DNA from 2 places in the Paenibacillus sp. FSL W8-0187 genome. Region 1 is predicted to be linked to the other one. Evidence: riboswitches for the same ligand, from Rfam matches in the RefSeq annotation. Region 1 holds a riboswitch; the other holds the start of a gene.
The links. Region 1 has a riboswitch for cyclic di-AMP ahead of MKY48_RS00140 (3D domain-containing protein). Riboswitches for the same ligand answer to the same signal wherever they lie in the genome.
Positions count from the first base shown of each region.

Region 2: linked by a shared signal. The riboswitch ahead of ehuB (ectoine/hydroxyectoine ABC transporter substrate-binding protein EhuB) and the one ahead of MKY48_RS00140 (3D domain-containing protein) in region 1 are both predicted to bind cyclic di-AMP.

Region 1 covers NZ_CP150206.1:25,490-33,097, forward strand. Annotated here, with positions in the region: gene MKY48_RS00115 (tRNA1(Val) (adenine(37)-N6)-methyltransferase) at 1-95, shown strand, start outside; gene rsmI (16S rRNA (cytidine(1402)-2'-O)-methyltransferase) at 92-982, shown strand; gene MKY48_RS00125 (AbrB/MazE/SpoVT family DNA-binding domain-containing protein) at 1,255-1,509, opposite strand; gene MKY48_RS00130 (HD domain-containing protein) at 1,832-3,121, shown strand; gene MKY48_RS00135 (TatD family hydrolase) at 3,217-3,981, shown strand; cyclic di-AMP (ydaO/yuaA leader) riboswitch at 4,187-4,401, shown strand; gene MKY48_RS00140 (3D domain-containing protein) at 4,673-5,860, shown strand; gene rnmV (ribonuclease M5) at 6,049-6,600, shown strand; gene rsmA (16S rRNA (adenine(1518)-N(6)/adenine(1519)-N(6))-dimethyltransferase RsmA) at 6,597-7,481, shown strand; gene yabG (sporulation peptidase YabG) at 7,595-7,608, shown strand, end outside.
Region 2 covers NZ_CP150206.1:6,569,999-6,577,606, forward strand. Annotated here, with positions in the region: gene ehuD (ectoine/hydroxyectoine ABC transporter permease subunit EhuD) at 1-437, opposite strand, end outside; gene ehuC (ectoine/hydroxyectoine ABC transporter permease subunit EhuC) at 440-1,093, opposite strand; gene ehuB (ectoine/hydroxyectoine ABC transporter substrate-binding protein EhuB) at 1,095-1,928, opposite strand; cyclic di-AMP (ydaO/yuaA leader) riboswitch at 2,300-2,445, opposite strand; gene MKY48_RS29825 (SDR family NAD(P)-dependent oxidoreductase) at 2,837-3,580, opposite strand; gene MKY48_RS29830 (flavin reductase family protein) at 3,768-4,379, opposite strand; gene MKY48_RS29835 (ring-cleaving dioxygenase) at 4,381-5,328, opposite strand; gene MKY48_RS29840 (AI-2E family transporter) at 5,565-6,644, opposite strand; gene cls (cardiolipin synthase) at 6,868-7,608, shown strand, end outside.

The DNA.
Region 1 (7,608 bases):
AGCCCCCGCTGATCGTATATGATGAGCAAGGAAACTACGGACCAGATTTTATGGAAATTTACTATGGAACACATAAGGATGAGACGAAAGAATGAGAAATCTTGTGCAACAGAGTTATGCCGATCAGGGAGAGGGAAGCCCGGGTTCTCTGTATTTGGTGGCAACACCGATTGGTAATTTGGAGGATATGACCTATCGCGCTGTACGCATCCTCCAGGAATGCGATATTATCGCGGCAGAGGATACACGGCAGTCACGCAAGCTGCTGACCCATTTCGAAATTCCGGCTAAGCTGCTGTTTAGTTATCACGAGCATAATAAGGCGGCCAGTGGACCTGAAATTATACGTTATATAATAGAAGGAAAAAATGTGGCACTCGTCAGCGACGCCGGTCTGCCGGCGATTTCGGACCCTGGCAGTGATCTGGTTACACTTGCGATTGAAGCGGGAATTTCGGTCATTCCGATCCCGGGGGCCAATGCCGCCCTTTCCGCCTTAATCGTGTCGGGTTTGCCGACCGAACGATTCACGTTTATCGGCTTTTTGCCGCGGGAGCGTAAAGATATCATTCAGCAGCTGCAAGCTTTGCAAACGGCGCAGGGAACGCTATTATTTTATGAATCTCCGCATCGCGTGAAAAAGACGCTGGAGATCTTGCAGGAGGTACTGGGAAATCGGAAGGTGACCTTGGCTCGTGAACTGACTAAACGCTATGAGGAATTCTTGCGCGGGAGCATTTCCGAATGCCTGGACTGGCTCACGGAGCATCCGCCGCTGGGGGAATATTGTTTGGTGGTCGAAGCCGGTAGTGCAGAAGAGGAGCTGAAGGAGAAAAATGCCTGGTGGCAGGAGCTTTCGCTGGAGGAGCATGTGGAACATTATGAGCGGGAAGGACTAAGCCGCAAGGATGCCATGAAAAAAACCGCGGGTGATCGCGGTGTATCGAAGAGGGATATCTATAATGCGCTCCTGACGGAATAGTGATAATACTTAACTTGGTGCAGGGGGATAACAAAATAGCCCCACAAAGTGGAGCCTATGCTTCGATGCTTATTCCAAATACTTTGCGGGGACCCCAAAACCAATAAATGAGAATAAAGAATGGCTTTCGCTTCGCTGAAAACTTATAAATTCTTTAAGCTCAAAAAAAAAGACCCTCCTGCGGCCGGGTTCATAGCCGAGGAAGGCACCAAGGAGATATGAAAAAGGTTAGAATTAACAAAATGTAATAATGCTATTATATACTAAAAATCTTAATTTGTCACAGGTGTAGGGATTTCCGAGATACATTCATGGCAAACAATTTTACCTTTGAAGTAAGTGACATTCTCAGCGTTACCACAGAAGATGCAGGCAGGCTCATATTTCTTAAGCATGATGCGTTCGCCGTCTACATAAATCTCCAATGCATCTTTCTCACCAATTCCGAGCGTACGGCGTAATTCGATCGGAATGACGACCCGTCCAAGCTCATCGACTTTCCTTACAATTCCTGTTGATTTCATCATAACTTATAAATGCCCCTCTCGCCATAATTTAAAAAAGTCATAATTCGACATAGTTCTAGTTTTTATGTTATTTATAGTACCAACGATTCCCAAAACAGTCAACCTATATTTTTGAAAAATCGGAACCTGTTTACGAAAGTATAGTGAACAAAACCCTTATATAGCAACGTAATTACCATAATCGAACCAATTATTGCTGCGTTTTTTGATTTGTCGATTTGGAAAGCGCAATTTTCCCTTATTCGACATGGTTCGACATTAGATGTCAAAAGAAGTGTTTATCGGCTAAAACCCAATCGAAACGATAAGGAGTTGAGATGGAATGTATTCACCAATTTCGGAAGAAAAAGTGTTTAAGGATCCCGTCCACAATTATATTCATGTGCAAGACGACATCATCTGGCGATTAATCGATACCCCGGAATTCCAGCGACTCCGCCGGGTTAGACAGCTTGGGACCTCTTTTCTGACCTTTCATGGGGCCGAACACAGCCGATTCTCCCATTCACTGGGAGTCTATGAAATTACGAGAAGAATCATCTCTCAATTCGAACGGAGGGGGTATTCCGATTGGCCTGCCGAGGAAAGGCAAGTTGCGCTCTGCGCGGCTCTGCTGCATGATTTGGGGCATGGCCCTTTCTCTCATTCTATAGAAGAAGCTTTTCATATGAATCACGAGGATTGGACATGCCGGATCCTGCTCGGGGATACTTGCGTCAATCAGGTACTGCGAGAGCTCGGAGCGGATTTCCCCGAGAAAGTGGCTTCCGTGATTAACAAAACCTATGATAAGCCGATTGTGATAAACCTGGTCACTAGTCCGCTGGATGCAGACCGGATGGATTATTTGCTAAGGGATGCGTATTATACGGGAGTTAATTATGGAACGATTGATATTGACCGGATCTTGCGGATGCTGCGGCCATACCGCGATCGGGTCGTTGTGAAGGAATCGGGCATGCACGCCGTGGAGGATTACCTGATGTCACGGTATCAGATGTACTGGCAGGTATATTTTCATCCCGTCACTCGAAGCTCCGAAATCATCCTGCGCCAAATCTTTCGCCGGGCAAAGGAACTGCATGACAGCGGATATGCCTTTCGGTTCATGGTCGAACCGCTTCCTGCGTTGTTTGCGGGCCATATTGACGTGAGTCAATACCTGCGTCTGGATGAAGCCCTGATCCAAACGGCCTTTCTGCAATGGACGGAGGAGGAAGACAAGCTCCTTAGCGAATTATGCGGTCGTTTCATGCACCGAAAGCTCTACAAATATGTAGAAATCGACAATATTGATCTGGAAACCATCGACCGGATACGCCAAGCATTCCGTGCCGTGGGATTACATCCGGAATATGACCTGGAGATTGATTTCCCAACCGATCTTCCTTATGATAAAGTTCATTCCGATATGCCGCTTAATGAGAAACAGATTCTGCTTCTGGATCGGCATGATGAGCTGAAGGAAATCTCGGAGGTTTCCGATATTGTACGCTCGATCAGCGGTATTCATAAAGGACGGTACCATCTTTATTATCCGGAAGAGAAAGTGACTCCGCTGCTGGCTCAGATGCCGGAGAAGATAGCCGATGTTTTCAAGCAACAACATTAACCTAGAGGAATAGTCAAAGCTGGGTACATTTGCAATTTACCCAGCTAATGGAAGATATACGACACAGAAACGACAGGAAGGAGAGTGTGGATCTTATGTTGTTCGACACGCACACTCATATGGACGCTCCCCAATTCGACGAAGACCGGGAGGAAGCAATTCAGCGGGCGCTTGAAGCCGGCGTGACCCGGATGATCAATATCGGATTTAACCGGGAGACGATCCCGACTACGATGAAACTGGCAGAGACTTATGATTTTATATATGCGGCAGTGGGCTGGCATCCTGTAGATGCGATTACCATGGAGGATCAGGACCTGGATTGGATCGCCTCTTTATGCAGTCATGAGAAAGTGGTGGCTATTGGAGAGATCGGCCTGGACTATCATTGGGATACGTCTCCGAAAGAAGTGCAGCACCGAGTGCTTCGGCGTCAGATCGGACTTGCCCGGGAACTGAACATGCCGATTGTCATTCATAATCGGGATGCGCATGAAGATATTATCAAAATTTTACGGGAGGAAAAGGCCTCCGAAGTGGGCGGTGTCATGCATTCCTTTTCCGGAAGCTGGGAAACTGCCAAAATATGTCTCGATATGGGATTCCATATTTCATTTGGCGGGCCGATTACCTTCAAGAATGCAAAGCAGCCCAAAGAGGTATTGGCGCAGGTTCCGCTGGATCGATTATTGATCGAAACGGACTCCCCTTACCTGACGCCTCATCCCTTCCGTGGGAAACGAAATGAGACCGCTTATGTGAAATTGGTGGCGGAGACCGCAGCCGAGATTAGAGGGTTGTCTTATGAGGAATTGGCCCAAATTACCACCAAAAATGCACTGGAACGATTTGGTATTTAACGAAAAAGAGAGCAAAAGCGATGAAAAAGGGAGCAATCGCGATTAATTAAAGTTTTTTAATCAGAAAAGGCGTCAATATTACAATAATTTAACCTTTTACATGAGAAAATGTGGTTGAATGTTGCTTTACAACCTGCATGTAAACAGGATATCATCTTTTCAGTGATAAGAAGCTGCGATGTGCAGATCGTAGCCGAATATTTCATGAACCGTCTCGCTTAATCTCCGAAATTCTGGAGAACGGGGGAACCGATACCGCCGTGCATACTGGTCTGAATGCACGCAGCTGTATTTGATTTCTTTTTCGGGTCTTTGGGGTGAATTTGAAGGATCTCGCCATGAGCGGGTATCCGGATCTAGGGCGTCTCTCTTACGTCCGAACCCGACAGCTAACTCCGTAAGCGAAATAAGAGGGGAAATCTCGTGCATACCATTTCCATGATTCTAATCATCAGGAAGCCACGTTAGAGCCTCTAGTACTCTTTCATTGGCTTTCTTTTATTTTTGAATAATGGAGAAGGGATCATCATACTCTTGGTAAACAAGGGGTGGTGGTAGATGGACGAAATGACGGGAATTGACGCAGGGTGTAGATAGATAGCAGGGCGCCTTGTGAGAAAAATTGCTATAGTCACGTCAAATGCATTCATGCGTTTACCTAGACGGCGGGACTATGAAGGAGGATGGAATAGTGGGCATTTTTCAACCTGAAGAAACCCATGAATCACAATCATCCAGCATGTCTTACGCATTGAGATGGAAGCATGACAATTTGCGTCAACTGATGTTGCTCGGTGCCATGGGTGCCGTTACGGTATCACTTCTCATATCGTTGGTCGTACATGATCAGGCAGGCAAGGAGGTTCAGCTTGTCGTCGATGGTCGTGTCACCACAGTAGAAACACGTGGATCATTGCTGCAGGAATTGCTGGATGAGCAAGCGATCACGTTGAGTCCTCAGGATCAGATTTCGATGCCTTTAAACGGCGCGATCCAGGATGGAGATCGGATCATCATTGAACGGGCAATTCCAGTTAAAGTTACAGTAGGCAGCACAACTAAAACCATATTTACATCCCAGGATACGGTTGATCATGTACTTAAAGAGGCTGGTATTACGATCCAGGGTGAAGATATAGTACAACCGGCACAGAACACGAAGCTGACCAGCAATATGAATATCCATGTCGTCCGCGTCACGAAACAAAAAGTTAAGGAGACGGAAGACCGGGAATTCCGTGTGATCAAAACAGCCGACCCATCGCTTGAAAGAGGGGATAACCGCGTAATTCAGCGGGGCGAGTCCGGTCTCATGGTGAACCATTATGAGAAGGTCTACCACAATGGCAAGCTGGTTTCGAAGACGAAGGTCTCCCAAAAAGTCGAGCGCAGAACGAAGGATAAAATTATTGCCGTAGGCACGAAAAAGGTGGAGAAGCCCGTCATTGTTCAGGCGGCCGCCACCGATGTGAAAGCCACACCGGCCAAATTGTCCGGCACGAAGAAAGTAACAACCGCCAAGGCTGTTGAGAACAACGTGGTTTCTCGGGCAGGCGTTGATTTTAAATACAACAAGGTATTGAACAATGTGTCGATGACGGCGTATTCTTCTGAGCAACAAGGAATCGGTACACGCACTGCATCCGGCACACGCGTTACAGAAGGGCGCACCATCGCCGTTGACCCTAATATCATCCCGATCGGATGGTGGGTCTATATCGAAGGCATTGGCTTCCGTCGTGCAGAAGATACGGGCGGCGCCATCAAAGGCAACAAAATCGATGTTTATTATGATTCACTCAAATCGGCCACGAGTTTCGGCCGGAAGAGCGGCCGCACCGTTTATGTGATCGGTCCGGTTAAACCTGAATTGAACTAGACGCATGAATTCCAATTTACAATGCCATTCTAATGCTATACTATTTAGCTTATAATATATAATGATGAAGAAGAGGGAGTATTTCCTCTTCTTTTGTTTTGTTAAGAACGGAGTATACAGAGCTAAGATGGTTGGGAATCTAAAGTTGTACAAGCGTGGCTTTGCTTGGGAAGGAAGAGAACAAACGCATGATTAAAGAAGTGATTGTTGTGGAAGGCAGAGACGATACCGTTGCCATTAAACGGGCCGTAGAAGCGGATACGATCGAAACGGGCGGATCAGCGATCAACAAGCAAATCCTGAAACGCATAGCGCTTGCTCAGGAGCGCAGAGGCGTCATTATATTAACGGATCCTGACCATGCAGGGGAGCGGATCCGCAAAATCGTGGATCAGGGCGTACCCGGCTGTAAGCATGCCTTTATCCCGGAAGCGGATGCTACCCGCAAAGGGGATATCGGCGTGGAGAATGCCTCGCCAGAGGCGATACGGCGTGCGCTGGAGCGGGTCCATACCTCCTTCGAGGGTGGAGAGAGCCTGATTAGTCTGGAGGACATGCTGGAGGCCGGATTATCGGCTCATCCGGAAGCGGCGGCAAGGCGTATGACGATGGGTAATCTGCTGGGGATCGGTTATTGCAATAGCAAGCAGTTCCATAAACGACTGGCCATGTTTCAAATATCACGTGAAGAATTTCTGGCCGCACTTGCACAGTTGGAAGAAGGGGGCGTAAGCCAATGAATCGGATCGAGGATATATCAACACCAAGACGAACGAAGGAGATCATCTCACGGCATGGATTCTCTTTCAAGAAGAGTCTGGGTCAAAACTTTCTTATTGATCAGAATATTCTGTATAAAATTGTGGAAGCTGCAGGACTGGATGAGGATAAGGGAGCCCTTGAGATCGGCCCTGGTATCGGTGCATTAACGGAGAAGCTGGCGCAGACGGCAGGGACCGTCACCGCGGTCGAAATTGATCAGCGCCTGATTCCCATCCTGAGGGAGGTCCTGGAGCCCTATGAGAATGTGAAGGTGCACCATGGAGATGTACTGAAGGTGGATCTTCATGAGCTGTTCCGTCAGGATTTTGCGGGCGTATCGAAGGTAAGTGTGGTTGCGAATCTGCCGTATTATGTGACGACACCGATTCTCATGAAACTGCTGGAGGAAAAGCTGCCGCTGGAGAATATCGTGGTGATGATTCAGAAAGAAGTGGCAGAGCGGATGGCAGCGGCGCCGGGAAGTAAGGATTATGGCAGCCTTAGCATTGCCGTTCAATATTACAGTGAGCCTAAATTGGTCTGTATTGTGCCGCATACGGTGTTTATTCCGCAGCCGAATGTCGCTTCGGCCGTGATTCGCCTGGCGGTCCGGGAACAGCCTCCTGTTAGTGTAGAAGACGAAGGATTCTTCTTCGAGGTGGTTCAGGCTTCTTTCGCACAGCGGAGGAAGACGATTGCCAACAATCTGAAGAGCCGGTTCTTTCCGGGAGAAGGCCGTGAACGGCTGGAGCAGCTGCTGCAGGAAGCGGGCATTGAGCCCTCACGGCGCGGTGAGACCCTTAGCATTGAAGAGTATGCCCGGCTCAGCAACATATTGTACAACGCGGATATTCGTTAATACAGCCATTAGAGAGCCCATAGGGCCCGCGAAGGCCTTAACGCGATAAATTGATGTTTCGCAAGAACCAATAGTCACAGTGGCCCATACCATAGGGTAGGGGTGATGTTGTGATGAACTTGGGAGA
Region 2 (7,608 bases), 860 kb from region 1:
ATGATTGGCGGCACCGCTTGCGGCAGGATAATACTTCGCCAGGTTTTAGCTTTCGTGTAATTCAGTGCTGTGGCAGCCTCCCATTGCCCCTTCGGCACTCCCTCGATTCCGGAACGGTACACCTCGGACAGATAGGTGCTGTAATGCAGCCCGAGACCGATGACCCCGGCATAGAAGGCCGGAATGGAAATTCCCGTTAGGAGCGGCAGACTGTAATACAGGAAGAAGACCTGAACCAGCAGCGGTGTATTGCGAATAAATTCAATGATTCCTTTGGTTATAAGCGACAACAGCTTAAATCGGCTCCGCGTCGCAAAGGCAAGCAGCAATCCGATGATTAATGCCACCACGAAAGCGCAGATCGTCACCCATACCGTCATCTTTAACGCACTCAAGAGCTGCGGCAGGATATCCCACACATAGTTCCAGTCCCACATGTCTATAACCTCCCCGCTGTCCATTTACGCTCCAGCAGTCGAACTGCCAGCGATACGAGCGTAGCAATGACAAAATACATGAGGAGCAGCAGTACCAGAATCTCGGTCGTCCAGGAGATGTAATTGTTGCGGAGCACCATCGCCTGATACGTCAAATCCGCCATGGTGATGAAATAAACCAATGAGGTGGATTTGATGAGTTCCACAAGCTGATTCCCGAAAGGGGGAAGCATTCGCAAGGAAGCTTGAGGCAATATCACATTCAACAGCCTTTGCCAAGGCTTCAGATTAAGCGCTAAAGCGGCCTCCCACTGTCCTTTCGGAACGGCCAGCACAGCGCTTCGGACGATCTCCGAGCCGTATGCGCCGAAGTTTAGCCCGATCGCAAGGATGGCCGCCAACATTTTCGGCAGCTCGATGCCGATGAACGGAAGAGCGAAATACAACCAAAACAGCTGCACCAGCAAGGAGGTTCCCCGAAAGACTTCCACGTACACGGCTGTCAATGTGCGAATGATCCACAGCTTCGACAGTCGGCATAACCCGGCTGCAAAGGACATCACGACCGCAAGGATGGCTGAAAAGAAAGCTACCACAATCGTGATCTCCGCCCCTTTTAGCAGCGTAGGGAGAAAATCAATCCACGAATTCGGCATACTATTCCCCGCAAAGCGCAGCAGCCGTCATTTCACCCGGAAGCTCTTCTTCTGTGAATCCGAACTTCTGCAGAATTTCCAGCAGCTCGCCCGATTCCTTCATTTTTTGCAGCTCCGCATTATAAGCCTCCTGGAACTCGGTATCCGCTTGGCGGAACGCCGTAGCTCCATAACCCCGAACGCTTTCTCCATCGATGACCGGCTGCTCGAAATCAGTTACACGTTCGATGTTGTCATCACTAGCCGAATCCAGCATCGCCTGCAGAGAGGGTCCCGTCATGGTAATCGCCTGTACCCGGTCTGCCTGAAGGGCGCTAATAGCCGAGGCCTGGTCGGGGACCTGTATGATCCGGTCTGAAGGAATACCGGACTTCTCCATATAGCCGATTTCAACCGCGCCTGTCATGACGGCGACCTTAGCCTGGTCATGATTAGCAATATCCTCATAACTTCCGAGTTCCATCGGATTCCCTTGCTTCACCGCAATGGCTTCCCCGATGCTGTACTCCGGATTGGCAAACAATACGGCGGAGCAGCGGTCCGGATTAATGAACATGCCTGCGGTGATTAGATCAAACCGCTCGGCCTGCAGTCCGGCAACCAGTGAACCGAATTCCGTCAGCTCTCCCCTCATTTCCTTGATGCCAAGCCGCTCCAGAATAACCCGAGCAATCTCAACGGCTTCTCCCGTCAGCTCCCCGTTGGCCTCTTTATAGGCATAAGGCTTCTCATTCGCAAAACCTACGGTGATATACCCTTGCTCCATGGCGCGATCCAGTGTACTCCCTTTGTCACCGCAAGCCGCAAGCAATACCACCATAGTCACTGATAACATCAGCACAAGCACTCTCTTCAAAACCTTCCACAACCTTTCGTTATGACTTTGCAATCCTTACAAAATGGCATGTTGAAATTACCCTTGTTAACGCATATGTTAACTTGGATATAAGGACATTCAGACACCTTGCACGGGTCGGGGCTTCAGGGAAGATGATTCATCCATCTCCTTGCACGCTTAAACCCAATGCCATCCGACTGATTCAATTGGTTAAACATTTGCAGGCCTTGCCCCTCCTCTTTAGCAGAATACAAAAAGACCACCAAACAGGGGATTTAGACATAGCTCCGCCAGCAGGGGGTCAAAAAATAGAGAAAAGGCCCCTAAGAGAATCAAGGGCCTTTGTTATGAACATCCATTATGTATGCAAGACCCATCCACTGCTGACGAGGTTAGCTGACGGACTCGGGTAAGATGGTACCCTACACTCATGATTCCAAGTGACTCGCCCCTGGTGAAACTGGTTCCCCCGCTTTCCGGAAAATGTATGCCGGAAACTAAGCGTGTGTCCATGATAAAGGGAAGTTTAGGAAAAGTCAAACCCCTTAAACCGCTTTTTCTGGAAATTCACACGCAGAAATGCCATTCTTCCGGGGTGTATGACAAGCTAGAAAAATGCCTCATTCAAGCTTGTCCACCTACAACATAGGAATTTTATCCCAGACCAATTTTTCGCTATATAGCAGGCGTTTGCCATGCCTCCCTTACTCGTTCATGTGATGGATAGTTTATGCCATGAATTAGACCAAAACAGTGGAAAGCTTCTACAACTCCATCTGAACCAAAAAAAATTTTTGATTATCCATTAAAAACCCATTATGACTCATTTACTTCTAGTTACGGGAGCGCTGGTGCCAGCATCATATATTAACCGCCGATAAGTGTCGGGATTTTTGGTCCATGGATTATACGGCTGTATATCCGCCATCCACCAGTAAGCTTGTGCCTGTAATGAAGGACGCATCTTCACTGGCAAGGAACAACACGGCTTTGGCTACTTCTTCCGGCTGTCCCAAGCGGCCCATCGGATGAAGGCCGACCAGGTGCTCGGTGATCGCTTCCGTTCTTCCCTTAATAAGCGGAGTATCGATGTATCCCGGGCATACGGCATTGACCCGGATCCCTTTTGGAGCATAATCCGCGCCCATCGACTGGGTTAACAGCTTAACGCCTCCCTTAGCGGAAGCATAAGCGGTAACACCCGCTTTTCCGACATGGCTATGGATCGAGCCGCAGTTTACGATCGCCCCTCCGGTTCCTTGGGATAACATCTGTTGGATTACATATTTATCACACAGGAACACCCCTGTAAGATTAATATCAATCGTCTTTTGCCAGTTGTCCATCGACAACTGATCAGCAGGGGCATCATGAGCAATGCCTGCATTGGCGAACAATACATCGACACGGCCAAAATGCTCAACCGTCTGCTTCACCATATTTGCAACTTCCTGTTCTTGGGTCACATCCGTCTTAACGAACAGCGTTTCAAAGCCTGCGCCTCTTAATTCATCCGAAACAGCCTGTCCCCGGTCCGAATAATCTGCAATAACAACCTTGGCTCCCTCTTCTACAAAAAGCCTTACTGCTGCTTCGCCGATCCCGCTGGCGCCTCCCGTCACAATGACAACCTTGGATTCAAATTTCATTTGTCGACCACTCCTATATTGTGAATTCATCATATCGATTCCATATTCATGTAGAGTTAACATATTCCAGGCATGATATTCCACAAGCCCCTGTTTCTTTCATGAACAACATCCTATCGAATAACGGCATATGGACGCTCACAACTTAATATTCGCCGCATCCTAACCTTATCCAGCCTGTCCATTGTTATACAGGCCGCTCGATTGTAAACATCTCTCCCAGTGAAGCATAGATATTACCAGCCATACGGCTCACAGGCTTCAACTTGGCAGCGTCAATCCGGCCTTGCTCGTAAAGTTCCTCCGCAACATGGAAGCGGACTACGCGGGCAATCAGCAGATCGGCACCAGGCAGCTGATCCGCTGCATTCAAAGTGACGACCTGCTCCAGCACGCATTCCATGCGAATCTTGCTCTCCAGAACGCCGGGAACTTTAACGACCTCGCTAACGACCGGGGTTAAATGCGCTCTGTCAAGTTCACTCTCATGCGGGGGCAGGTTCGCCGCCGTTTCGTTCACGGCTTCAACATTGTCTTCGTCCACGATGTGGATGACAAGCTCACCGCTTTGCATGGCATTTCTCGCTGTATCCTTAGCCGTACCGTTCTTCCGCTGAACGGAAACGGACAGCAGGGGCGGATTGCTGGACAGAATGGAGAAATAACTGAATGGTGCCGCATTCAGCACACCGTCCTCCGATAATGTCGTAACAAAAGCGATCGGTCGCGGAACAACGCTCCCGATGAGCAGCTTGTAAGTGTCCCGTTCGCTTTGGGTATTCGGGTCAATGGATATCACTTTAGTTACCCCTCTCTTGTGTTTTGACTTGAATAGGCTCCAGACCTTCCTCAATACGGGCTCGCTCCGGTTCAAACCAGGCAGGTAGTTTCAATTGTTCCCCCAGTGAGTCCAGATCTTCATCCACCGTAAATCCGGGTAGATCGGTTGCGATCTCAAACAAGATCCCCCCTCGTTCCCTGAAATATAACGATTTGAAATAGTTGCGGTTCTTAATATCCGTTGGCAAAAAGCCATGCTGTTTCACCCACTCTTGCCATGTAACATGCTCAACATCATCTTGAGCCCGCCATGCGATATGATGGGTCGTTCCGGCCCCCCCGGCGCCCCACGGGATATCCCGCATCGGTAAATCAATCACGTTGCCGAAGGGCCCTGCTGACTGAAACCGCGCATAGTTAACGTCCTCTCCCATGAAGGTCAGTCCCATTACCTGCTCCAGCGCTATCTTCGTTTCCTTCCACTTGCTGCTGAACAGGACCGCACCACCAAACCCCTTAATCGCTGTGTCCGGCGTTACATCGTCTACAGACCAACTGCTCTTCGGTCCGTCTTCCCGCTCGACCAGCTCCAGAGAAAGTCCATCGCGATCGGAGAACTGAAGATAGTGTTCGTTAAACCGAAAGGCTTTCATGACAGGAACGCCGAAGCTCCGTAAACGCTGTTCCCAATAAGGCAGGGCACCCGCAGGGACAACAAATGTTGTATACCCAACCTGCCCTCCTCCACGTCTCCCTCTTCGCGAAGCAGGAGACGGAAAGAAGGTGATAATAGTCCCCGGGTGTCCCTCTTCATCCCCGAAATACAAATGGTACACCTCAGGCGCATCGAAATTCACCGTCTTCTTCACCAATCTGAGCCCCAGCACACCCGTATAAAAATCAACATTCTTCTGCGGGTCCTGTGCATAAGCGGTAATATGATGAATGCCTGCTGTTTGTAATGCCATATTCATCGCCTCCTCATTGTTTCCGTGTCCAACCCGATGTTTCCATACATGATTTCTGGTTCATATAATTAAAATATACAATCTTTAAATTTAATATCTTTAATTTAAGATTATATATTTTTCATATCATTGTCAAGCGCGCCTTCAAACCTCGGGCATATAAAAAGCCGCCAAGAACGCTTCCACGCTCTTAGGCGGCTTCAGTATGCAGCTACGACCGCATGCCTATCACCCATCTATGCTTTTTGCCACTTTTCCTTAAAGAATAGCTGATAAACTCTCGTTACGATAATCTTAATGATCATGTAAATCGGTACCACCAGCAGAACCCCTATAATTCCGCCGAGATCCTGTCCCACCAAAACCAGGATAATGATCGTAATGGGATGGATAGCCAGCTGTTTGCCAAAGATATATGGTCCAATCAGGTTATCCTGAATCTGCTGAGCTGCCAGAATGACAACAAGCGACCAGATCGCCGTTCCAGGGGATTGAATGAAGCCGATGATCACGATCGGGATCGAGGATAGAATAGCTCCGATAAATGGTATGAAATTCGCGATAACCGCCACGGTCGTCAGCAGTAATGCATAAGGAAGACCAATAATCAGGAAGCCGATGTACATCAAAACACCCAGCGCCAGATTGACGAGCACTCGTCCAACGATGAACCCTTTGAGGGCATTGTTGATTTCATCCAGTACCGAAGCTCCCACTTCCTTGAAGCGGTTAGGCAAAAAGCTGACAATCATCTCTCCGAACTTCCCGCCTTCCTTCAGCATGTAATACAGCAGGATCGGGAACGTAAATAAAACGATGGCAAAGTTCGACACGAACGAGAAGAGGTTCATAATATAATTCGTCAGGAACGTGAAGCCTTGATTCAAATAATCGGTTAATTGGGTAAGTGGATTAGAATTCTCCGGAAATATCTCCTTAAAGAGCCCGTTATTTTCCCACTCCTGCAGCTGTTCACCTAAGGCAGCAAATAATGCGGGCGCATTCTCCACAAGAGCAATGATCTGATCCCGCAGAGATGGCCATACCCCAATAATAAAACCTGTAAGTATGCCTGCAAACACGACATATAGGAGCAGGATGGCCAGTGAGCGATTTAGCTTGCGCTTTTCGAGAAGATCAACCAGCGGCCTGAGCAGGTAATAGAAGAATCCTGACAGCATCAGCGGCACGAGGATGATCGAGAAGAACGAAAGTACCGGTCTGAATATAAAATCCACCAGCGATCCCAAATAAATAATAATGAGGACCAGAATCACGGCGAGACATAATTTGAAAAACTTGTTCATTTTCAGCAAAAAGCATGCCCCTTCTCCTATTTTTTTCACCATCGTATCATGACAATGTGTGCATATACAAATCGCTTGCGTCTACACTGGTATAGGATGTCGGATTGTAGCGCCATCGCTTATATAACCATTCCGTTCACTTCATCCTGCCGATATATACTTCTCCTAACGCCTCACGTATAATATGAAGGATTGCAAGGGCAAGGATATAGTTTAGGAGGATATTATGAACATGCATGTTACATCCATCACTCTTGGTCTGATCATCGTACTGAATATCGTGTTCTCCATGTTCGTGGTTTTTAGGGAACGGCGGGATGCCGGCTCCACCTGGGCATGGCTGCTGGTGCTGTCTTTTATCCCGATTTTGGGCTTTGCGCTCTACCTGTTGTTCGCCCAAAATTTAAGAAGAATCCGTCTCTTTCATTGGGGTGATCTGCAGAAAACAGGCATCGAGAAGGTATTGCTGTCTCAAATGGAAGGGATGACTAACGGGGAATACCCGTTCAGCAATCAAGCCGCGGCGGATAGCAGCGATTTGATCCATATGCATATCAATGAGAATCAGGCGATCCTTACGGACGACAACAACGTTGAAATTTTCACGGATGGACGCAAGAAATTTGAACGGTTGTTTCAGGATATTGAGGAAGCCAAAGTCTATATACATATTCAATACTACATCATTCGTCGGGACGAGCTGGGCAAGAAGCTGATGTCCCTGTTGACCAAAAAAGCAAAGGAAGGCGTGAAAGTCCGGGTTCTGTACGACGAGCTGGGCTCGCGTCAATTAACCAAGGGCTTCTTCAAAGCATTTCGCGAAGCCGGCGGAGAAGCCGAGGCCTTCTTCCCGTCCAAGCTGCGCTTCATTAATCTGCGCTTGAATTACCGGAATCACCGAAAGCTCGCTATCATTGATGGCGACATCGGATATGTGGGCGGTTTTAACGTTGGGGATGAGTACCTGGGTCTC